Regions from separate parts of the Salipiger sp. ABN3_019 genome, predicted to be linked through region 3. Evidence: riboswitches for the same ligand, from Rfam matches in the RefSeq annotation. Region 3 holds a riboswitch; each other region holds the start of a gene.
The links. A riboswitch is a leader RNA that binds a small molecule or an ion and turns the genes downstream of it on or off. The one in region 3 is predicted to bind cobalamin.
Positions count from the first base shown of each region.

Region 1 (7,773 bases), on a different contig from region 3:
GATGCTGTTGACCCGCCTGCCAGCCGGGCGGCTTTCGGGCGATGCGCCCGCGCTGCGCGAGGCCCGCTGGGCCTTTCCGCTGGTCGGCGCGCTGGTTGGGCTGATCGGCTGGGCGGTGTTTGCAGGCGCGCTGGCCGCGGGAGGCTCTGGGCTGCTGGCGGCGCTGCTGTGCCTGACGATCACGGTGCTGGCCACCGGCGCGCTGCATTTCGACGGTCTGGCGGATTTCGCCGATGGCCTCGGCGGCGGTCGCGACCGGGCGCATACGCTCGAGATCATGCGCGACAGCCGCATCGGCAGCTACGGCGTCATGGCGCTGATCCTCGCCTCTGGCCTCTGGGCCGCCGCGCTGGCGGAACTGGGAGAGGCCGCCGGGCCGCTGCTTTTCATGGTGATCGGCGCGCTGAGCCGCGGGGCGATGAGCGCTCTGCAGGAAAGCCTGCCTCCGGCGCGGGCCGACGGCATGGGTCATCTCGCGGCGGGCCGCAGCCGCGCGGGACAGGTGGCGCTGCTGGTGGCGGTGCTGCTGTCGGTGCTGTGCGCCGGGCTGGCTGGCCTTGCGGTCGCAGCGGTCTGCGCCGTGGTAGCCTTGGCGCTCGGAGCTATCGCGCGGCGCAGGCTGGGCGGTGTCACCGGCGACGTTCTGGGCGCGGCGCAGTTGCTGTCAGAGGTCGCCGCTTGGGGGCTTCTGTCGGTCCTGCTGCCCGGCTGAGCTAGGTTCAGCGCGCCCGGCCCATGGGCTGGAACACCGGCCCATCGGGGGTTTGCGCGTGATAGGCGGTGATGCCAAAGCCGCGCGCCAGCAGCGCGTCGGTCAGCACCTCCTCAGGCTTGCCGTCCGCCAGAAGCTGGCCCTCGGCGAGCATCACTAGCCTTGTGCAATGCCGCGCCGCCAGACCGATGTCATGCAGCGACAGCAGCACGCCGCGTCCCTCGGCGGCGAGGTCGCGGAAGACCTCCATCGTGGCGATCTGATGCGCCGGGTCGAGCCCTGCGGTGGGCTCGTCGGCCATCAGCAGCGGCGTTTCCTGTGCCAGCGCGCGGGCGATCAGCGCGCGGGCCTGCTCGCCGCCCGAAAGATTGGTGGCGCGGCGCTTGCGCAGCGGGCCGAGGCCCATCTTGGCAATCGCCGCCTCGACCGGTGCGCTGGCGCGGTCGCCATGCGGCAGGCGTCCCAGAGCCACCAGATCCTCGACCTTCACCGGCCAGGCGATCTCGCGCGCCTGCGGCATCCAGGCGGCGGCCTTGGCGCGTTGCTGGGGGGTGAGTGCGGCCAGCGAGCTTTGACCCTGCGCCGGGATCAGCCCCAGCGCGGCGCGCATCAGGCTGGTCTTGCCCGCGCCGTTGGGACCGATGAGGCCGACGACCTCGCGCTCGGCAATCTCCAGCGAAAGCCCCGAAAAGACCGGGCGATTGCGCAGGGTGACCGACAGATCGGAGAGGCTCAGCAGGGTCATGCGCGGTCTCCGCGGCTGCGCCAGACGAGATGCAGGAAGAAGGGCGCGCCGACGAGGGCGGTCAGCACGCCGAGCTTCAGGTCGCGCTCGGGGGCCACCAGCCGTACCGCGATGTCGGCGGCCAGCAGCATGGCCGCGCCGCCCGCCGCCGAAACCCAGAGCAGTGCGCCGGGCCGTCCGCCCACGGTGCCGCGCAGCAGATGCGGCACCACCAGCCCGACAAAGCCGATCGCCCCGGCGACAGCCGTGCCCGCGCCGACGACGCAGGCGGTGCCCAGCACCACACGCAGGCGCAAGCGCTGCAGGTTGATGCCCATGGAGGCCGCGGCGTCCTCGCCCAAGGTCAGCGCGTCCAGCCCGCGCCCGACACCGGCGAGCAGGACCACACCCACCGCCATGAAGGGCAGCGCCAGCCAGACGTGCAACATCGAACGGTCGGCCAGTGATCCCATCATCCAAAAGACGATCTCGCTGGCGGCGAACGGGTTGGGCGAGAGGTTCAGCACCAGTTGCGTCAGCGCGCCGGCCACTGCCGACAGCGCGATCCCGGCAAGGATCAGCGTCAGCGTCTCGCCGCCACGCCCGGCCAGCAGCATGAGGATCAGCACGGCAACCACCGCGGCGGCCAGCGCGCTCAGCGGCAGGGCGAGCGCGAAGGCGGCGGAGAGCCCGGTCTGAATCGCCAGCACGGCGCCAAGCGCGGCGCTGGCCGAGACGCCCAAAAGGCCCGGCTCAGCGAGCGGGTTGCGCAGATAGCCCTGCAGCGCCGCCCCCGCCAGCCCCAGCGAGCCGCCGATCATCAGCGCCAGCAGCATGCGCGGCAGGCGAATCTCGCGCATCACCATGGGCAGCGGGCCGTCGCCGCCCGCGATCAGCGCGTGCAGGCTCTGGGGCAGGGTCGCATCGGCGGGGCCAAGCGACAGCGAGAGAGCCGCCAGCGCCAGCACCAGCGGCAGGAGAAGCGCGAGGGCGCGGGTCATTTGATCTCCTTGCGGAAGTCGGTGAGGTCGGCGATGGCCTGCAGCACGTGTGGGGTGCCGCAGATCCAGTCGCTGCCGGTCATCTGATGTCCGGCGCGCGCCTCGCGGATCTGGCGCAGCACCGGATGCGCGAGGATTTCCTCGGACCGCGATGCGCCGGGGTAGGGGCGCGCGGTGATCAGCGCCTCGGGATCGGCCATGGCCAGAGCTTCGAGCGGCAGATGACCGCCGCCGCCCGGACCGGCGATATTGTCGAAGCCCGCGGCCAGAAGGATTTCCCCGGCCAGCGTGTTGTCGCCCGTGGTGTAGCCATTGGCGTAGTAGAGCGCGGCGGTGGGCTGGCGTGCGATCTCTGCGCGCAGCGCGGCGAGCTGCGTTTGAAACTCAGCGATGAGCGCCTCGGCGCGTGCCTCGCGCCCCAGTGCCTCCCCGACAGCGCGAATGCGGTCCGGCACATCATCGAGCGAATAGGCGGGCGGCAGGGTCAGCACCTCGGTGCCGAGGCGCTGCAGCATTTGCACCGCCGCCTGCGCGGTGAAACTGCCCGAGATCACCAGATCGGGGCGCAGCAGCCAGACCTCCTCGGCCTGCCCGTGGTTCGCCGGATAGGCCCGAGCCTCTTCGGCCATGGCCGAGCTGTGCGGGTCGCTTGCCAGATCGGAGACAGAGACCAACTGACCCGGCGCGGCCAGCAGCATCGCCAGTTGGTCGGTGCAAAGGTTCATGGAGACGACGCGCGCCGGTGCCTCGCCCGCCGCGCCCGCGAGCGGAGCGGTGGCCAGGGCAAGGCAGAGCAGCGCGCGCCGCAGCATCAGAAGCTGCCCCGGACGCCGAAATAAGCGGCGCGGTCCGAGGTGCCATAGCCTGTCACGGTCTGATAGTCCTCGTCGAAGAGGTTCTCGACCCGCAGGTAAAGCTCGGCATTGCCGCTCAGCGCGTAGCGGAAATTCACATCGGCGACGGTGTAGTCGGGCAGGGAGTTGTTGGTGTCCTCCACCCCGGCGACGTGCCGCACGCGGAAGGCGCCGCTGAAGTCATCGGTGAACGCCGCATCAAGCGTCAGCGCAAGATCATGCAGCGGCACGCGGGTGAGACGGTCGCCGGTCTCGGCGTCTTCGGTGTCGGTCCATGTGTAGGCTGCCGCCAGCCCAAGCCTGTCGGTGATCTGCGTTTCCCCGGACAGCTCGACACCCTGCATCCAGCTTGTCCCTTCGACCTGCGAGTACGCCCAAGTGTCGTAGTTGTACTCGATGAGGTCGGTGATCTCGGTGCGGAAGAGTGTCGCCGTGATCTTGCCGCCGTCAAAGCGCTTCTCGGCGCCAAGCTCGTAGCTGAGCGAGGTCTCGGGCTCGAGATCGGGATTGCCGGCATAGGCGTTGTAGCGCTCGTAGAGCGAAGGCGCGCGGAAGCCGGTGCCGACGCTGGCGCGCAGGGTGACATCATCGCTGGGCAGATAGGCCAGCGAGACGCGGCCGGTGGTCTTGCCGCCGAAATCCGAGTGATCGTCGTGGCGCAGGGCGGTCACCAGTTCGATCTGGTCCGACAGGTGCCAATTTGCCTGGGCCCAGATGCCATAGGTGTCCTGATCGCCCTCGTCGCCGTCATTCTCATACTGCTCGCGGGTGGCATCGGCGCCAAAGGTCAGCGTGGTGGCCGAAAGCTCTGCCTGTCCCTGATAGCCGAGGGTCCAGCGCTGGCCATAGAACGGGTAGTCGTAGCCGTTGCTCGACGTCGAACGGTCGTTCTCGAAATACTGGAGCGAGAGTTCGTGGCTCAGCGCGCCCGCGTCGATGCGGGCAAAGCCGCGCAGACCGTATTGCTCGCTCTTGGAGACCTCGTCATGGGTGCCATCGGCAAGGACAGGGTAGCTTTCGTCGTATTCGGTTTCGGTCTTCTGCCAGAAGCCGGATGCGCCCAGACTGACCGTATCGGTCAGCGCGTAATCGCCCGAGAAGCTGAGCCGTGTGGACTCGTGGCCGTCTGCCTCGTCATTGCCATCGTCCTCGTCGGCGGCAGAGAAGCCATCGGTCTCGACCCGGCTCAGGGTGGTGGCAAAGCTGCCGCGCTCGCCCAGATAGCCGAGGTTATAGCTCAGCTTGCGGGTGTTGTAGCTGCCGTATTCGGCGGCGACGTTCTGGCTGAGGCCGGGCTCCGTCGGGCGCGCTGTGGTGATGTTGATCACACCGGCGATGGCCTCGGACCCGTAGAGCGCCGACTGCGAGCCTTTCAGCACCTCGATCCGGCTGACGTCTGCGGTGGTCAGCGCGCCGAAGTCGTATTCGATCTGCGTGCCCGACGGATCGTTGACGTTGATCCCGTCGATGTAGACGCCGATGTACTGGCCGCTGGCACCGCGGATGCGCAGGGTGGTGTTGGTGCCGATGCCGCCGTTGGTGGTCACGCTGATGCCCGGAAGGCTGGCAAGATAGTCGGCGACACGAGTCTCGCCGGTCTTTTCCAGATCTTCCTTGGTCACAACCTCAACCGTCGCGCCGCTGCGCTCGATCTCGGTGCTCTCGCCGCGGTTGGCGCTGAGGGTGATGGTGCCGAGGTCATAGCCCTCCTGCGCGTAGGCCGCGCCGGACAGGCTGGCTGCCGCTAGGGCAGTTGCGGCGCGCAGGCCGAACAAAATGGGTCGCTTCATTGTCCCTTCTTCCTTTTTATGTGTCGTAAGAAGGGACTTCTCCTTCCGCAGACGGTTAGCGTCATGCCACCTCTACGGAAGGTCCGTCGCCCGCAGCGCTCCCCGCGCCGGGACTGGGTGATCGGCTTCGGCAGGTCTCCTGACTCGCGGGTCACAGCTTCGCCGGGTCTTCCCGCCCCCGAAGGGAGCAGTGACATGGTCCGGCATCGCTCTCCGCTTACAGTTGCGGGGGCAGTTGCGGAGTTGGGCCAAGGCCCGCACCGCATTCCCTATTCACCGAGCGGCAGGCCGCCCGGAACCGAAGCAGGCACCGAATAGCGGCTAGTTCGCCGTCGCGCAACAATCACAAACGGTCAGAGGGCGCGAAGGGGGCGGCTTGGTGTCGCGCCTCTGGGGAGCATCAGCTTAGCTGCGCAGCCCGTCCACAACCGGCTGTCGCAGCACCATCGCGGCGGGCAGCAGCGACAGCAGCATGGTCACCGACACAAAGCCAGCAAGGAAATGCAGCTCGCCCCATCCCAGCGGGGCAGAGATGGCGATATCGGTGCGGGCGGTGACCACGCGCGACAAAAGCTCGGCCGCGCCCCAGCCGACCCCGAGCCCCAGCACCGCACCGCTCAGCAGCAGCGCCGCGCTGAACGCCCAGACCGTGGCAAAGACAAAGCGGCGCGGTGCACCAAGCGCGCGCAACAAGGCAATCTGGCGGCGGAACAGGCGGGTGAGGATGAAGAGGCCCAGCAGGACCGAGGCGGCGACCAGAACCTGTGTGACCAAGGCCATCAGCGACATCGCCTGCCGCACGTCGCCCATCACCCGGTAGAGGCCAGACAGCACCGCGCCGGGAAAGAAGGCCATGGTCTCGCCATCGCGGGTGAACTCCGAGCGCAGGGCATAATTGGCCCAAAGCTCGTCGGAGCGGATCACCACAGCAGGCGTGCCGGGGAAATATTCGGGATCGAAGGGCGGGCCGATCTGGGTGTCGCGATCCGGCGAATGACCATTCGCAAGACCATGGATTTCCCAGACGTATTCGACCGGGATGAGGATCGCCCGGTCCCATGGCGTGCCCGTGGGGGCCATGCGCCCGGTGACGGTGATGCCGCCGCCATGACCGTGCTCATCGCCATGCGCCTCGGTATCGGCGGCGTCGCCAACCCCATGCGCCGGAGTGAACTGCGCGCCGATCTCCAGCGGCACCAGCGCGCCGATCACCGCTTCTGCGTGATCCTGCCAGAGACTGCCCTCGATACGATCATCGCTCAGGTGGCGCAGGAATTCGGCGGTGGTGCCCACCACGGGGGCGTTGCCATAGCTGTCGCCGAAGGCCAGCGGCGCGGCGATGGCCACATGCTCGTGGGTCTCGATCTCGGCATAGGTGGCGCCCGAGATCAGCGCCATATCCGAAGGCTGCAGGAACACCGAGGCGAACAGCGCGGTCAGCTCGCTGCCCGGCGCGGCGACGATGAGGTCGAACTTGTCGGCGGCCCGCGCGGTGCCGTGACGCAGCCCGCGCTCCTGCGCGAGCAGCCCGACGCCCATGCCAACCGAAATGGCGATCAGCAGAACGAAAAGCGCGGCGCTGGTCCGGAACCGGCTGAGGAACCCGCGCAGCAGCGGCCAAGGTGCGTAGCCGCGCAGTACCAAAAGGCCAGTGAGCAGCGCAGGCGCCAGCAGCAGGATCAGCAGGCCGATGTCCTGCGCCAGCACCGGCAGGCTGTCCCAGAGCATCCTCATGCCGCCACCTCGTCCTGTGCGAGACGTCCGTCTGCGATGGTCAGCACCCGGTCCATCCGCGCCAGCAGCGCCGCATCGTGGCTGACGGCGATCAGCGTGGTGCCCTGCGTTCGGACCAGCCCAACCAGATCGTCGATCAGCCGGTCGGCATTGGGCCGGTCGAGGCTGGCAGTGGGCTCGTCGGCCAGCAGGACCGGCGCTTCGGCGGCCATGGCGCGGGCGATGGCGACGCGCTGGCGCTCACCCCCCGAGAAGCTGGTGACACGCCGGTCGGTGTCGGAAAGCCCGAGCGCGGCGAGGCGCTGGGCGGCGCGCTGGCGCAGGGCGGCACGCTCGGCGCGCGGGCGGAAGAGGGCGGTGAGTGCGGCATTGTCCAGAGCGCCAAGCTCCTCGAACAGCAGGAAGTCCTGAAAGATCATGCCGATGTTCCCGGCGCGAAAGCGCGCGCGGCGCTCGGGGCTCTGCGCAAGCAGGTCGGTCTCGCCCCAGCGCACGGAGCCGGTGGCGCGCTCGAGCAGCCCGGCGATGGCGTAAAGCAGCGTGGATTTGCCAGCGCCAGAGGCGCCGCGGATGCCGATCAGCGTGCCCGCCGGGGCGGAGAGGCTGGGCACATCCAGCAGAACACGGTCGCGGGGGCTGCGCACGGTCAGCCCGGAGATCTCGAGAGGGAGGGACATGGCAGCTCAGCCGTAGCTGGCGTCGGTGAGGCGCATCATGCTGAGAAAGCCGGTCTCTGGGTCTTTGTAAGCCCCGAGCTCCAGCACGCCGCTGGTGACGATTTTCACGTTGAAGGGCGTCACATCCACGATGCGCTTGGTGTAGACCGCGACGATGTCATTGGGCCATTCGGCCTCGGTCTCGCAGAAGGGGCAGACCGCCATGGGCATCTTGGTGAGCACGAAAAACCGGCTCTCGGCCTTCAGCGGCGGCGCCATGAAACCCTCGACCGTCAGGCGCT
Region 1 covers NZ_JBSWTP010000010.1:1,024,767-1,032,539, reverse strand. The annotation lists gene cobS (adenosylcobinamide-GDP ribazoletransferase) at 1-712, shown strand, start outside; gene ACXAD2_RS26855 (ABC transporter ATP-binding protein) at 720-1,457, opposite strand; gene ACXAD2_RS26850 (FecCD family ABC transporter permease) at 1,454-2,437, opposite strand; gene ACXAD2_RS26845 (ABC transporter substrate-binding protein) at 2,434-3,249, opposite strand; gene ACXAD2_RS26840 (TonB-dependent receptor plug domain-containing protein) at 3,249-5,081, opposite strand; cobalamin riboswitch at 5,194-5,399, opposite strand; gene ACXAD2_RS26835 (ABC transporter permease) at 5,487-6,815, opposite strand; gene ACXAD2_RS26830 (ABC transporter ATP-binding protein) at 6,812-7,492, opposite strand; gene ACXAD2_RS26825 (hypothetical protein) at 7,499-7,773, opposite strand, start outside.
Region 1: another riboswitch for cobalamin. It lies ahead of ACXAD2_RS26840 (TonB-dependent receptor plug domain-containing protein); the one in region 3 lies ahead of ACXAD2_RS04760 (DUF1636 family protein).

Region 2 (7,773 bases), on a different contig from region 3:
CTCTTCGCGCGCCGCATGCTGGAACAAAAGATAGGTCTCGCGCGCGACGCGGAACAGCAGCTGCCCCACCGCCGAGCGGGTGGCGTCGCGGTGCAGCGAGCCCCAGCCGTCGCAGATGTCATGATCGTCCCAGACGCAAAGCGCGGGCACTTCGGCGGAGACCTCGGAAAATCCGGGGGCCGAGAAGGTGCTGAGGTAGCGCTCGTAGAAGCGGGCGCGCAGGTGGCGTTCGAGATCGGCAAGCTGCGCGGGCGTGGGGGTTTCGGGAATTTCGTCCGGCCAGTCGTCGCTGAGCGGATGGCCATGGGTCGCCTCGTCGGCATAGATTTGGTCGCCGCCCATGAGCATAAGGCCAAAGGCGCTGTCCCGGTGCTGGCCAAGCAGGCGCTGCCACATGGCGTTGCGCTCTTCGGCGTCGCGGCCAAGGTCGCCATGCTCTTCGCCGTTGCAGGAGACGAACGCGATGCGCAGATCACCGGAGAGATCGGCCTGCACCCAGCGCTCGGAGCCCTCGAAACTGTAGTGCGGCGCGTCCTGTGGCAGCGTCAGATCATAGCGCCAAAGCTGGCGGCCCTCGCAGGCGGCCAGAGGCAGCGGGGCGACACCCATGCCGCCCGCCAGCATCTCGCCGGGCGTCTCGCCCTCGGGGCGCACCACAAGCGCGGCGACGCGCAGCGCATCTGCCTTAGCGGCACGGAAATAGAGGATCGGGCCGATCCGATCGGGGAAACTGCTCATCTGCGGGGTCCTGCTGTGTCTTGCCTTCGCTAGAGATAGGCATCCGCCGCGGAAATGCCCGTGTCCGCGCGGAAAATCGCGCGGGAAGGTCTGTCAGACCTTGGCGATGGCCTCGGCGATCGCCGCCATACGCCCGGCACCTGTGGGCAGGGTCGGCAGCAGCGCAGCGAGCAGCAGACGGGCCTTGGCAGCGCTTAGGTCCCCGGCGAGCAGTGCGCCCGCCTCCACCATTGTGACGCCGCCGCTGTCGGAGCCATAGATGGCGCGGGTGCGTCCCTCGGGGCAGCGCGAGGCGAGGATCACCGGGATGCCCGCCGCCACCAGATCGCGCGTGGCATCCGCAAAGCCCTTGGGCGCATTGCCGCGGCCAAAGGCCTCGATCACCGCGCCGCTGGCGCCATTGGCCCCGGCCCACTGCAGATAGCGCGGCGTGCTGCCGAGCCCCAGCGCCACCAGCTCGACATCAGGATCAAGCGCGGGCGTGTCGATGACAAACCGCGGGCGTGCCGGGCGGGAGTAGAGATGCACCTCGCCCTCGTCGATCTCGCCCAGCTTGCCGTGGCCGTTCGAGCGGAATGTGTCGACGCGCGAGCTGTGCACCTTGCTGACGTAGCGCGCGCCGTGGATGTCGCCCTCGAAGACGATCACCGCGCCAACGCCGGTCAGGTCGGGCGTGGCGGCGGTGAGCAGCGCGTCGCGCATGTTGCGCGGCCCGTCGGTGTCGGGCTGGCCCGCGTGGCGCTGCGCCCCGGTGAAGACCACAGGCTTGTCGGATTTGACCAGCAGGCGGGCGAGGAAGGCGCTTTCTTCCATCGTGTCGGTGCCATGGGTGACGACCACCCCATCGACACCCGGCTCGGCAAGCCGCGCGTCGATATGGCGGCAGATACTATGGACCGTCTCGAGTGTCAGCGCGTTGCTGCCCGCCGCGGGAAGGTTGTCGACGGTAACGTCGATGCCCGGCAAGGGCGCATGCAGGTTTTTCAGCAGCGCGTCGCCGGTGAGCCCGGCGGTCACGGGGCCCCCTTCGGTCTGGGCAAAAGAGGCGATGGTGCCTCCGGTCGCGACGAGAACGATATGGGGCATGCGAAACTCCTATGGCACGGGATGCGCGGACCATGAGGCCCGGCGGCGACTGCGCGGAAGGATCGGCGCAGTGCCACCCACGCGGGATCGACCATGCAGAGGTTCGGAACCTTAGGGAAGATAGCGTTTTGGGAAGATACGGGGGGAGGCGGCGACCCAAGGGAGGAGGAGAAGGGTCGCCGCCGATTTCCGGGGCTTGAGGGAGGAGGAGTAAGCCCCGGGAAATCCCGTAACGCGTTTCCGCGTCTGTGAGCAGAATGTACTAACTGTTCCAATTGCTCACAATCGCAAAAGCTGCAAGCCTGCCCTGCTCTGTGCGCATGGCAGCGAGAACGCGGCAAATCCGCTCCAGTTTCAGCGATCTGCGTTGGTCGCAGCAGTCCACCCCTCAATGATGCAAGGGCGGGCTCGGATTGCGGCGTCTGGCGCTGCGGTGGCGGATGTGGTCTCTGGACCGCAGGCATTCCGAGGCACCACCTGCGCCGCGTGTCTCATCTGCCTCATTCCACATCATCTTGCGATTTCCGATCCGCCCACCGCTAACTGTATGTTGACGGCCTATTGGTGAACTGATCTACATGTAGTTGCTTTCGGTTCATCGAGTCGGGTGACGGCCCGGCGCGGCGCTAAGAGGGAAACCGGTCTGATTCCGGTGCTGCCCTCGCAACTGTAAGCGGCGAGTGAAGGCCCTGAGAGCCACTGGGATATCCCGGGAAGGCGCGGCCGGAACCACGACCCGCAAAGCCAGGAGACCTGCCGGAAGCCGGATAGAATTTACCACGAACGGAGGGTTCGGGGCGTGATCAAACGGCGGCAGGCAAAAGTCCTGTCCGGCGGTGCGCCCTCCCCTTCACAGCTTAGGACGCAAGAGCATGATCACCGTCTACTCGAAACCGGCCTGCGTGCAGTGCACCGCAACCACCCGCGCGCTGGACGCCAAGGGCATCGATTACAACGTGATCGACCTGACCGAGGACGCCGACGCCATGGCCCGCGTCACCGAGATGGGCTATCGCCAGGCGCCCGTGGTCACCTCGGGCGAGGACCACTGGTCGGGCTTCCGCCCCGACCTGATCGCACGCATCGCCTCCTGATCATTCGAGGGGATCGGCCATGTCCGGGCTCGTCTATTTTTCTTCTGCCAGCGGCAACACCGCGCGCTTCATCTCTGGCCTTGGCCGGGCGGCGCTGCGCATCCCGGTGTCGCCGAAAGAGATGACGCCCGAGACCGCCGACCCCTTCGTGCTGATCTGCCCGACCTACGCCGATGGCGAGGGCCGGGGCGCGGTGCCGAAACAGGTGATCCGCTTTCTCAATGACCCGTCCCGCCGCGCGCTGCTGCGCGGCGTGATCGCTGGCGGCAACCGCAACTTCGGCGAGACCTTCGCCCTTGCGGGCCGCGTCATCGCGCAAAAATGCAATGTCCCCCTGCTCTATTCCTTCGAGCTGGCGGGAACGACCAAGGATTTCGCCCGCGTCAACGACGGGCTCGACGCTTTCTGGGGGACCCCATGCTTGACCGCCTGAACGAGACGCTGGATTACCACGCGCTCAACGCGATGCTGAACCTCTATGACGAGGCCGGCAACATCCGCTTTGAGGCGGACCGCATGGCCGCGCGGCAGTATTTCCTGCAGCACGTGAACCAGAACACGGTGTTCTTTCACTCGCTGACCGAGAAACTGGGCTATCTCGTCGACGAGGGCTATTACGAGGCCGAGGTGCTCGCGCAGTATGAGCAGAGCTTCCTGCAGAAGATCTGGGACGCGGCCTTTGCCAAGAAGTTCCGCTTCCCGACCTTCCTCGGCGCGTTCAAATACTACACCTCCTACACGCTGAAGACCCGCGACGGGAAACGCTTCCTCGAACGTTACGAGGACCGTGTGGTGATGGTGGCGCTGGCGCTGGCGCGCGGCGACGAAGGGCTGGCGATGTCCTTCATGGAAGAGATCCTGTCGGGCCGCTTCCAGCCCGCCACGCCGACCTTCCTCAACGCGGGCAAGAAGAGCCGGGGTGAGCTGATCTCGTGCTTCCTGCTGCGCATCGAAGACAACATGGAAAGCATCGGCCGCGCCATCAACTCGTCGCTGCAGCTGTCGAAGCGTGGCGGCGGCGTCGCCCTGATGCTGACAAACATCCGCGAGGCCGGCGCGCCGATCAAAGGCATCGAGAACCAATCCTCGGGCGTCATCCCGGTGATGAAGCTGCTCGAAGACAGCTTCTCCTACGCCAACCAGCTTGGGGCCCGTCAGGGCGCGGGCGCGGTCTATCTGAACGCGCACCACCCCGATATCCTGAAGTTCCTCGACACCAAGCGTGAAAACGCCGACGAGAAGATCCGCATCAAGACCCTCAGCCTTGGCGTGGTGATCCCCGATGTGACCTTCGAGCTCGCCAAGCGCAACGAGCCGATGTACCTCTTCTCGCCGCATGACGTGCAGAAGGTCTATGGCGTGCCCTTCTCGGAAATCTCGGTCACCGAGAAATACGAGGAGATGGTCGAGGACAAGCGCATCCGCAAGACCAAGATCAACGCCCGCGCCTTCTTCCAGACGCTGGCCGAGATCCAGTTCGAGAGCGGATATCCCTACATCATGTTCGAGGACACGGTGAACGAGATGAACCCGGTGGACGGGCGCATCACCATGTCGAACCTCTGCTCGGAAATCCTGCAGGTGGCCGAGGCGTCGGAGTTCAACGACGACCTGAGCTACTCGAAGCTGGGCACCGACATCTCGTGCAACCTCGGCTCGATGAACATCGCCAAGACGATGGACGGCCCCAACTTCGGCACCTCGATCGAGACCGCGATCCGCGCGCTGACCGCCGTGTCGGAAATGTCTGCGATCGACAGCGTGCCCTCGATCCGCCGCGGCAACGACGAGAGCCGCGCGATTGGCCTTGGCCAGATGAACCTGCATGGTTACCTCGCCCGCGAGCATGTGCACTACGGCTCGGACGAGGGGGTCGAGTTCACCTCGGTCTATTTCGCCGCCGTGGCCTATCACGCGCTGCGCGCCTCCTGCGCCATGGCGCGGGAAAAGGGCATGACCTTCAAGGGTTTCGAGAAGTCGAAATACGCCAACGGCAGCTTCTTCGAGAAATATGTGACCCGCGACTGGCTGCCGCAGAGCGAGACCGTCGCCAAACTGTTCGACGGCATCGCCCTGCCCTCGCGCGCCGACTGGGAGCAGCTGAAGGCCGACGTGATGGAGCACGGGCTGTACAACCGCAACCTGCAGGCGGTTCCGCCCACCGGCTCGATCAGCTACATCAACAACTCGACCTCCTCGATCCACCCGATCGTGTCGAAGATCGAGATCCGCAAGGAAGGCAAGATCGGTCGCGTCTACTACCCGGCCGCCTTCATGAACAACGAGAACCTCGAGTATTACCGCGACGCCTATGAGATCGGTCCGGAGAAGCTCATCGACACCTATGCCGCCGCCACCGAACACGTGGATCAGGGCCTGTCGCTGACGCTGTTCTTCCCCGCCGAGGCGACCACGCGGGACATCAACCGCGCGCAGATCTACGCGTGGAAGAAGGGGGTCAAGACGATCTACTACGTGCGCCTGCGCCAGACCGCGCTGGAGGGCACCGAGGTGCAGGGCTGCGTGTCCTGCACGCTCTGAGGCGGCCGCGGGGGCTCTGCCCCCGCACCCCCGGAGTATTTTTGGAAAGATGAAAGGGGCGCGGGGCGCTCTGGATGATAGAGGGCCGATGGCCCGCGAATGGGATGATCCGATGAAGGACAGTGTCACCTCCCCCGCCGTGCCGCGGGCGATCAACTGGAACCGGCTGCAGGACGAGAAGGACCTCGAGGTCTGGAACCGTCTGACCGTCAACTTCTGGCTGCCCGAGAAGGTGCCGCTGTCGAACGACGTGCAAAGCTGGGCGACGCTGACCGAGGCCGAGCAGCGGCTGACCATCCGGGTGTTCACCGGGCTCACCCTGCTCGACACCATCCAGAACAGTGTCGGCGCGCCGGCGATGATGCCCGATGCGCAGACCCCGCATGAAGAGTCGGTGCTGACCAACATCGCCTTCATGGAAGCGGTGCACGCGCGCAGCTACAGCTCGATCTTCTCGACGCTCTGCTCGACCCGTGAGGTCGACGAGGCCTTCCGCTGGTCGGAAGAGAACCCGCATCTGCAAGCCAAGGCGCGCGCGGTACTGGAGACCTATGCCGCGGGGAGCGATCCGCTGAAGCGCAAGGTCGCCTCGGTGTTCCTTGAGAGCTTCATGTTCTACTCGGGCTTCTACCTGCCGATGTATTGGTCGAGCCGCGCCAAGCTGACCAACACCGCCGACCTCATCCGGCTGATCATCCGCGACGAGGCGGTGCACGGCTATTACATCGGCTACAAGTTCCAGCGCGCACTGGAGCGCGAGAGCGAGGCGCGCAAGGCCGAGCTGAAGGAATACGCCTTCTCGCTGCTGTTCGAGCTTTACGACATCGAGGCGCGCTACACCGAAGAGCTGTATGACGGCATCGGGCTGACGGAAGAGGTCAAGGCCTTCCTCCACTATAACGCGAACAAAGCGCTGCAGAACCTTGGTTTCGAAGCGCTTTTCCCGCCTGAAGCTGCCGAGGTGAACCCCGCTATTCTGGCCGCGCTGAGCCCAGACAGCGAGAACCACGACTTCTTCTCGGGCTCGGGTTCGAGCTATGTGATCGGCAAGGCCGTGGCCACCGAGGATGAAGACTGGGACTTCTGACGCCAGCCTTCATTGTGAGAGATTTCCGCGCCGCGGTCAGCCCTGCTGACCGCGGCGTTTTCTTTGGCATGCAGCTGTGTACGGAATGCGCGAACGCGGTGATCACAGCGGGGAAACGCGACATCTGCATTCATGCACAGTGAGTGTGCGGGCTGGGCCCACAGGGGTGGTTTAACGCTAAACCAAACCGTCATTCGCGATGCATTGCGGCCCTCATTTTGAGGGGTTTTCCCGTCATCATGCGCAAAGTCACGTTTTCGTGTCGCCTTGTCAGAGGCTTATGATCTGTGATCATAGCGGCATTGCATCCGGGTGCGGTCATCTTGCGCGGCAAGGTGACGCAGCGTAGGGCGACAAAGTGTCGCTCTGCGTGAGCGCACGTTTGTTCCACCTAAATACCGGCAGGACACCCCTAAATGACCGATCTACCCGGATACCCGAGCCGCCGGGGCTTTCTGAAAGCCTCCGCCGCCGGTGTCGCACTCTCGGGTCTCGCCGCCTCTGCCTCTGCGCAAGAAGCCCCGGCGCCCGTCTCCCTCGATCAATACGAACGCGAATATCTCAGCGCCGATGAATGGGCCTTTGTGATGGCTGCGACAGCGCGGCTCATCCCCTCCGAAGGCGATGGCCCCGGCGCCATCGAAGCGCGTGTGCCGGTGTTTATCGACCGCCAGCTTGCCAGCGACTACGGCACCGCCGACGATTGGTACATGGACGGCCCGCATGACGCCGCCGCCGAGCCCGCGCGTGGCTGGCAGACGCCGCTGACCCCCGCCGAGGTTTATCGTCAGGCGATCCCCGCCTTTGACGCCTGGTGCCAAGAGACCCATGGCGCGGCCTTTGCCGATCTTTCGCCCGAGCAGCAGGATGTCTCGCTCACCTCGTTGCAGAACGGCGACGTCGCGCTGGCGAACGAGCTGCGCGAGTTTTGGGGTCTGCTGCTGAGCAACACCAAGGAAGGCTATTTTGCCGACCCGCAATATGGCGGCAACCAAGGCATGCAGTCCTGGGTCTACATCGGCTTCCCCGGTGCCCGCGCGGCCTATCGGGAATGGCCCGAGCGCCACAACGTGAAATACCCGCTTGGTCCGGTCTCGATCAGCGGCGAAAGGGCATAAGCATGGCACGTCAGGAAAAAAAGAAAGACGTGGTCATTGTCGGCCTCGGCTGGACCGGTTCGATCGCAGGCATCGAGCTGGCGCAGGAAGGCCTCGACATCGTCGCGCT
Region 2 covers NZ_JBSWTP010000010.1:780,622-788,394, forward strand. The annotation lists gene ACXAD2_RS25660 (alkaline phosphatase D family protein) at 1-738, opposite strand, end outside; gene ACXAD2_RS25665 (asparaginase) at 832-1,824, opposite strand; cobalamin riboswitch at 2,399-2,599, shown strand; gene nrdH (glutaredoxin-like protein NrdH) at 2,697-2,918, shown strand; gene nrdI (class Ib ribonucleoside-diphosphate reductase assembly flavoprotein NrdI) at 2,938-3,351, shown strand; gene nrdE (class 1b ribonucleoside-diphosphate reductase subunit alpha) at 3,336-5,459, shown strand; gene nrdF (class 1b ribonucleoside-diphosphate reductase subunit beta) at 5,572-6,546, shown strand; gene ACXAD2_RS25690 (gluconate 2-dehydrogenase subunit 3 family protein) at 6,963-7,664, shown strand; gene ACXAD2_RS25695 (GMC family oxidoreductase) at 7,667-7,773, shown strand, end outside.
Region 2: another riboswitch for cobalamin. It lies ahead of nrdH (glutaredoxin-like protein NrdH); the one in region 3 lies ahead of ACXAD2_RS04760 (DUF1636 family protein).

Region 3 (7,773 bases):
GTGTCGTCAGCCGGATCGTGCAGCGCGGTGGCATGCACCCGGAAAACATGGGCGAGCCGCTGCGGCGTCAGCACCTCGCGCGGGGGACCGCAGGCGACCAGCCGACCGGCCTCCATCACTCCTAGCCGGTCACAGGCCATGGACTGGTTGAGGTCATGCAGCGCCATCACCACAGTCACGGGCAACCGGCTGACCAGGCGCAGAAGTGACAGCTGGTGGTGAATGTCGAGATGGTTCGTGGGCTCGTCGAGGATCAGCAGCCGCGGCCTCTGGGCAAGAGCACGGGCGATCTGTACCCGCTGCCGCTCGCCGCCCGAAAGCGTGGACCAACTGCGCTTTGCCATCTGCTCCATGGCGACGCCGCGCAGCGCCTCGGTGACGATCTGGCGGTCCTGCGCGCCGAAGGGCGACAGCGCCGACAGCCACGGCGTGCGGCCCAGCTCCACCACATCCCGCACGCAGAGCGCCTCGGACGTGTCGGCGAATTGCTCGACGAAGGCGATGCTCCGGGCGATCTCGCGCCGCGTCAGAATCCGCCAGCGGGCGCTGATCGAGGGCGACCGTGCCGCGCGGCCTTGGTGCGAGCCCGGCAAGCAGCCGCAGCAGCGTGGATTTGCCCGAGCCATTGGGGCCGATGAGACCAAAGGTCTCGCCCGGCGCGATATCAATCGTCACCCCGTCGACGATGGGTCTTCCGCGGGCACTCCAGCCCAGCCCCTGTGCATGCAACCTCATGCCCGCCTCCGGTTTCGGATCAGGATGAGGGCAAAGCCCGGCGCGCCGACAAGGGCGGTGACCACGCCGATCGGCACCACCTGCCCGGCAATGAGCACGCGCGAGACGACATCCGCCGCGATGAGAAACACCGCACCCGCAAGCGCCGAGGCCGGGATCAACCGGTGGTGACGCGGACCGACGATGAAGCGCATAGCATGCGGGATGACCAGCCCGACAAAGCCGATGGATCCGACGAGGCTGACCATGATGGCGGTCATCAGCGTGGTCGCCCCGATCAGCACAATCTGCACGCGGCGCACCGGCACGCCAAGCGCAGCGGCGGCGGCGGCGCCAAAGGCAAAGGCGTCCAAGGCGCGGGCAAACCAGACGCAGGCGGCAAGGCCCAGCCCGGCGGCGGGCAGCGCCAGCCAGACATCCGGCCAGCGCACCCCCGACAGGTTACCGAGCAGCCAGTACATGATCCCGCGCGCCTGTTCGGCATTGGCCGACTTGGTGATCAGAAAAGACGTCAGCGCATTGAACAGCTGCGATCCGGCAATCCCGGCCAGCACCAGCTGCGCCGAGCCGCCCCCCGCCGCCCGGGCCAGCACGACAACCAGAACGAAGGACAGCGATGCCCCGGCAAAGGCGCCCGCCGACATGCCGATCGCGCCACCGCCGAGCCCAAGGATGGTGACGGCCACCGCCCCGGTTCCCGCCCCTGCCGAGACCCCGAGCAGGTAGGGATCGGCCAACGCATTGCGCACCAGCGCTTGCAGAATTACGCCCGACAGCGCCAGCCCCGCACCGCAGCCCGCGGCAACCAGACTTCGCGGCAGCCGGTAGGACCAGATGATGCCGGCGTCGATCGGATCAATCTCGTGGCCTGCGCCCCATAGGTGGTTGGCAAAGACCTCTGCCACCATCGACAAAGGCAGCGGCGTCTCTCCCAGCACGGTCCCGGCGACAACCGCCAGCACCAAAGCGGCGATGCCGGCAGGTGCCCACAGGAGCAGGGGCCGCGCGACCCCCGCCGGCATCGTCAGATCGGTCATTCGAGGTCGAAACCGCTCAGCGCATCCGCCAGCGTCTCAAGCGCGCCGACATTGCGGATCGAAGGGTCCATACCATGCGCGTCGAGGATCACGATCCGACCGTTCTTCACCGCATCCATCTGGCTCGCGACGGGATCGGTGCGCAGGAACTCCAGCTTCTTCTCGATATCGTCGGCGGGGAAGCGGCGGCGGTCCATCCGGGCGGCGACGATCACCGTCGGGTTGGCACGGGCGATGGTTTCCCAGCTGACGGTGGGCCATTCCTCGTTGCTGTCGACGACGTTCTCTAGCCCGAGCGCCTGCATCATATAGGCGGGCGCGCCGCCCTGACCGGCGACATAGGGGTCGATGTCCATCTCCGCCGAGGAGAACCAGAACACCGCAGACGCATCCTCTGGCAGATCGAGGCTTTCGGCTTTCTCGATGGCCGCCGCTTCGCGCGACTTCAGATCAGTGACCAGCGCGTTGCCGCTCTCTGCGACGTCAAAGATCTGCGACAGCTCGGTGATGCCCCGATAGACGCTGTTCATCGAGTAGAGCTCGAGCCGCGTGCCATCGACACCGACCGAATTGTCCTTGCCGACGCAATCGGCGGGCAGCGTGTAGGTCGGGATGCCAAGATCGTGGAACTGCTCGCGCGTGGCGACGATGCCCTGCGGGCCGATGTGCCATTCGTATTGTTCGACGACGAGCCCGGGCTTCTTGGCGACGACGCTTTCGAAGCTCGGGTCATTGTCCGCCAGCCGCTCGATCCCGGCGTTCAGCGTTTCGAACTCGGGCAGCACCTTGGTGAACCAGACCGAGGTGCCGGTCACCTTCTCGCCGAGGCCCAGCGAGTAGAGTATCTCGGTCGCGGCCTGGCCGACCGTCACGGCGCTTTCGGGCGCGGCGTCGATGGTCAGCGCGACGCCGCAGTTTTCCAGCGTCAGCGGATAGGATGTTTGAGCATTTGCCGCCAGCGGCAGCAGGGCGACCCCGAGGGCTGCCGCAATCAAGGGTGCGCGATACATGAAGTGTCTCCAGAAGGGTGGCCGACCGAAGACAGGGAGGGGAACGCCGCGCACACGGCTGGCGGGGCGACGGAAGATTGGCTTCCCCCGCGCAAGCTGGCAATGGCCGGTGCCCCTGGGCACCGATAGACGAATTTCATAGGCACCTCCCCGGACATCCCCGTCCGGGCCGCGTTGCGTTGCGTCGGCAGGTCTCCTGACTGGCGGGTCGTTGCACCGAGCGGCCTTCCCATGGCTCTGGGCCACAGTGGCTGTGTCGCTTGGTGCTCGCCGCCTACAGTTGCGGGGGCAGTTCCGGTTCACCGTTTGGCGCGGTGGCGGATTCCCTTTTGATTCCTTTCGGAAACCGACGAAGGTTCTTTAGCGGCTCACGATCCGCTCTGGCAACTGCCTTTCGCCGCGCATCGCCGGGCGGGCGGCGCTCTGCGGCAGAGCAGAGCCGCACCCGCGGATGCGAGTCGCGCGGCAAAGCAAACGTCTGCGGCCCGTCGGCCAGACGCGGGCACAGCGCTCAGACAGGGTGTGATCAGGTGCCGGCGCGCGCCATCATACGCACCGCCAGAGCTCAGAATTCCACGCCCTTCTGCGCCTTGACGCCCTCTTTGAACGGATGCTTGAGGAGGCTCATTTCGGTGACCAGATCGGCGGCCTCAATCAGCTCGGGTTTGGCATTGCGTCCGGTCAGGCAGACATGGGTCATGGGCGGCTTGTGGGTCTGCAGAAAGTCCACAACCTCGTCGATGTCGAGATAGTCGTAGCGCAGGGCGATGTTGATCTCGTCCAGCAGCACGAATTGCACCTCGGGGTCGAGAATTTGTTTCTTGGCGATCTCCCAGCCGTTGCGGGCGGCGGCGATGTCGCGCTGGCGATCTTGGGTGTCCCAGGTAAAGCCCTCGCCCGAGACGAAGAAGCGGCACTCCTGCGCAAAGCGATTGCGCAGAAACTCGGCTTCTCCGGTCACCCAAGTGCCCTTGATGAACTGCACCACGGCGCAGGGCATACCATGCGCAATACAGCGCATGATCATCCCGAAGCCCGAGGAAGATTTGCCCTTGCCCGCCCCGGTATGGACGATGATCAGGCCCTTTTCTTCGGTTTTCGTCGCCATCATCCGCGTGCGTGCGGCTTTGATGCGCTTCATCTTTTCGTTGTGGCGTGTGTCGAGGTCATCGCTCATTGCAACGCTCCGTCGCTTGACAAGGGTCGGTTTTGGAGCGCATCTGGCATCACGCTGGTGCCCGTGTAAACGGGTGAAAAGGGAATGCGATGGCCTCGTGAGAGGCCCAAAGCAGCCGCCCCCGCGACCGTGAACGGAAAAGGGCGCTCAACTTGCCACTGGCCGCAACAGGCTGGGAAGGCAGAGCGTCCGCTGGGCTTATGTCCTTGAATTCCGTGAGCCGGGAGACCTGCCAGCCTGACTGATGAGACCGGACGGGGTGTGCCGGTGTCGGGGTGTACCCTTTTGCCGGGACTCATTCCGCCGATACCTCCGTGCGCACTGCCGATAGGGCGAGGCGAATGAATAACTGCGCGCACACGCTAAGAGTGACCGAACGAACCGAGGCCGACAGCGAGCTGTTGGTCTGCGTGAAATGCCGACCTAAGGCAAACAGCAAAACGCCCGGCGACAACGACGGGCTGCGCCCGGGGCGCCGGCTCTACGACGCGCTGCTGGCGGCGGGTGCGCCCGAGGGCGTGCGTCTGCGCGCCGTGGAATGCCTGCAGAACTGCGACGCGGGCTGTACCGCGGCGCTGCGCGGCGGTGCCGGCAAATGGACCTATGTCTACGGCAATCTCGAAAGCGCGCTGGCCGGGGTGCTTCTTGAAGGCGCGCGCGCCTATCACGCGGCGCCGGACGGGCTGATCCCATGGCGGCAGCGGCCTGACCATTTCAAACGCAACTGCGTGGCGCGCATCCCGCCTGCCGAATTCCCCGATCCGCTTGAGGAGACCGACACATGAGCGATCTTTCGAAACTGCCTGTCACCGTCATCACCGGCTTTCTCGGCGCGGGCAAGACCACGCTGATCTCGGCGCTGATGCAGAACCCCGGCGGGCGGCGGCTGGCCGTGGTGGTCAACGAGTTCGGTGACGTCGGCGTCGATGGTGAGATCCTCAAGGGCTGCGCCATCCCCGACTGCCCGGCCGAGAATATCCTTGAGCTGTCGAACGGCTGCATCTGCTGCACCGTGGCCGATGACTTCATTCCCACCATCGAGGCGCTGATGGCGCTCGAGCCGCGCCCCGACCACATTCTGATCGAGACCTCGGGTCTGGCGCTGCCGAAACCTTTGCTGAAGGCCTTCGACTGGCCCGACATCCGCTCGCGCATCACCGTCGACGGGGTGATCGCACTGGCCGATGCCGAGGCGGTGGCGGCGGGGCGGTTCGCGCCCGATGTGGCGCGGGTCGATGCGCAGCGCGCTGCCGACGACAGCCTCGACCACGAGACCCCGCTGTCGGAGGTCTTTGAGGATCAGATCGCCTGCGCCGACCTCGTGCTGCTGACCAAGCCCGACCTTGCCGGGCCGGAGGGCGTCGCCAAGGCGCGGGAGGTGATCGCCGCCGAAGCGCCGCGCCCGATCCCGGTGATCGAGGTGGCCGAAGGCGTGGTCGATCCGCGCGTCATCCTCGGTCTTGAGGCGGCGGCCGAGGACGATATGGCAGCCCGTCCCAGTCACCACGACACGCCGCATGATCACGACCATGACGACTTTGAGTTGATCGTCGTGGACCTTCCTGAGCTGGCCGATCCCGCCGCGCTGGTGGGCGCGATCGAGGGGTTGGCGCGGGATCACAACATCTTGCGCGTGAAGGGCTATGCTGCCGTCGCAGGCAAGCCGATGCGGCTGCTGATGCAGGCGGTGGGCGCGCGGGTGCGCCACCAGTTTGACCGTCCGTGGCAGCCGGGCGAGGCGCGGCAGGGCAAGCTGGTGGTCATCGCAGAACATGACGACATCCGCCGCGAGGTGATCGAGGCCGCGCTGGGGACGGCCCGCCAGCCCGCCGAATAGACCGCATAGACCCTGGGGCCCGCCATGCATGTCATCTTCCGCGAGAGCCATGGGCTCGAGGAAAGCGCCACGCCGACCGATCTGGGCCAAAGCCCGGCGGAGCTGGTGGTGCTGTCCTTCTCCGACAGCGATCTCGGGGCTTTTGCGGCGGCGTGGCATCGCGCCGAGGGTGGCCTGCCGAGCCTGCGACTGGCCAATCTCGCGGCGCTGCAGCACCCGCTGTCGGTCGACACCTATGTGGACCGCACCCTTGAAGGGGCGACGGGCATCCTGATCCGGCTGATCGGCGGCAGGTCCTACTGGTCCTACGGGCTGGCTCAGGTGCAGGCGCTGGCGCAGCGCCGCGGCATCGCGTTGGCGGTGCTGCCGGCGGACGGGCGCGAGGATACGCAACTCGATGCGATCTCCAACCTGCCGATCTCGACCCTGCGGCGACTGGCGCAGCTCTGCGACATGGGCGGGACGGCGGCGGCGCATGGCGCGCTGGCGCAGCTGGCGCTGGCGGCGGGGCTCTCTGCCGGACCGGTGCCGGGCGCGCGGGCGCTGCCGGATTGGGGGCTCTGGACGCCCGAGGCTGGCGTGCTGGCGCTGGCAGATGCGAGGGGCGCTGCCCCTCGCGCTCCTCGGAGTAGTGCTGGAAAGATGAAGGGCAGCCGGGTGCTGCTGGTGTTCTACCGCGCCTATCTGGTCGCGGCGGACATCGCTCCGGTCGAAGCGCTTTTCGCCGCCTTCCGCGCTGAAGGCGCCGAGGTGGTCGGGCTCTTTGCACTGTCGCTGAAGGCACAGGGGCTCGCCGGGGACATGCGCGCGGCGGTGCAGGCGCTGGCGCCCGACGCCATCGTCAACCTCACCGCGTTCTCGGGGCGAGGATCCGAGGGCGGATCGGTCCTCGACGTCGCCGGGGTGCCGGTGTTTCAGGCGGCGCTGGCCACGTCGACCGGCGCGGCATGGGACGCGGCGGAGCGCGGCCTTTCGCCTGCCGATCTTGCGATGCACGTTGTGCTGCCCGAAGTGGACGGTCGGCTGAGCGGCGGGGTGATCTCCTTCAAAGAGCCCGGCCCGCGCGATCCCGCGCTGCAGTTTTCGCGTATGCTGCACCGCCCGCATGACGGCCGCATCGCTGCGCTGGTGGCGCGGGTTGCGAGTTGGCTGAAGTTGGCCAGGGTGTCGGCGCCGGAGCGGCGGGTGGCGCTGGTGCTCTCGACCTATCCCGGCAAGGACTGGCAGATGGGGCATGCGGTGGGGCTCGACGCGCCCGCCTCGGCGCGCGCGATCCTGAGTGACCTGCAGGCGGCGGGCTATGATGTGCCGGAGCCGGCGGGCGATCTGCCGGAGATGTTGCGCACGCGCACTCTGCGCTGGCCCCTGCCTGAGTATCTTGCGGCGCTGCAGCGGCTTCCCGAGCGGCTGCGCACCGAACTGCGCGGCGCTTGGGGCGCGCCCGAGGATGACCCGGCGGTCCGTGACGGCGCCTTCCACTTCCCTGCGGTGACGCTGGGCCGGGCGCTTGTCGCGCTGCAGCCCGAACGTGGCCCCGTGCAGGCGCGCGCCGATGACTACCACGATCTGCAACGGGTGCCGCGCCACGCCTATGTCGCCTTCTATCTATGGCTGCAGGACCGGGTGGATGCGCTGGTGCATATCGGCGCGCATGGCACGCTGGAATGGCTTCCGGGCAAATCGGTGGCGCTGTCCGACGCCTGCTGGCCAGAGGCGCTGACGGGGGCGCTGACCGGTGCGCTGCCTGTCATCTATCCGTTCATCGTCAATGACCCGGGCGAGGCGGCGCAGGCCAAGCGGCGCATCGGCGCGGTCACCCTCGGGCACATTCCGCCGCCGCTGAAGACCAGTGGCACGCCGCTGCGGCTGGCGCGGCTCGAGGCGCTGCTGGATGAGTTCTCCAACGCCGACGGGCTCGATCCACGCCGCCGCGAGCGGTTGCAGGAAGACATCCGGCTCGAGGCCCGCAGTCTTGGG
Region 3 covers NZ_JBSWTP010000004.1:175,191-182,963, reverse strand. The annotation lists partial or broken gene ACXAD2_RS04780 (ABC transporter ATP-binding protein) at 1-735, opposite strand, end outside; gene ACXAD2_RS04775 (FecCD family ABC transporter permease) at 732-1,772, opposite strand; gene ACXAD2_RS04770 (ABC transporter substrate-binding protein) at 1,769-2,782, opposite strand; cobalamin riboswitch at 2,952-3,147, opposite strand; gene cobO (cob(I)yrinic acid a,c-diamide adenosyltransferase) at 3,348-3,959, opposite strand; cobalamin riboswitch at 3,998-4,210, shown strand; gene ACXAD2_RS04760 (DUF1636 family protein) at 4,301-4,744, shown strand; gene cobW (cobalamin biosynthesis protein CobW) at 4,741-5,796, shown strand; gene cobN (cobaltochelatase subunit CobN) at 5,821-7,773, shown strand, end outside.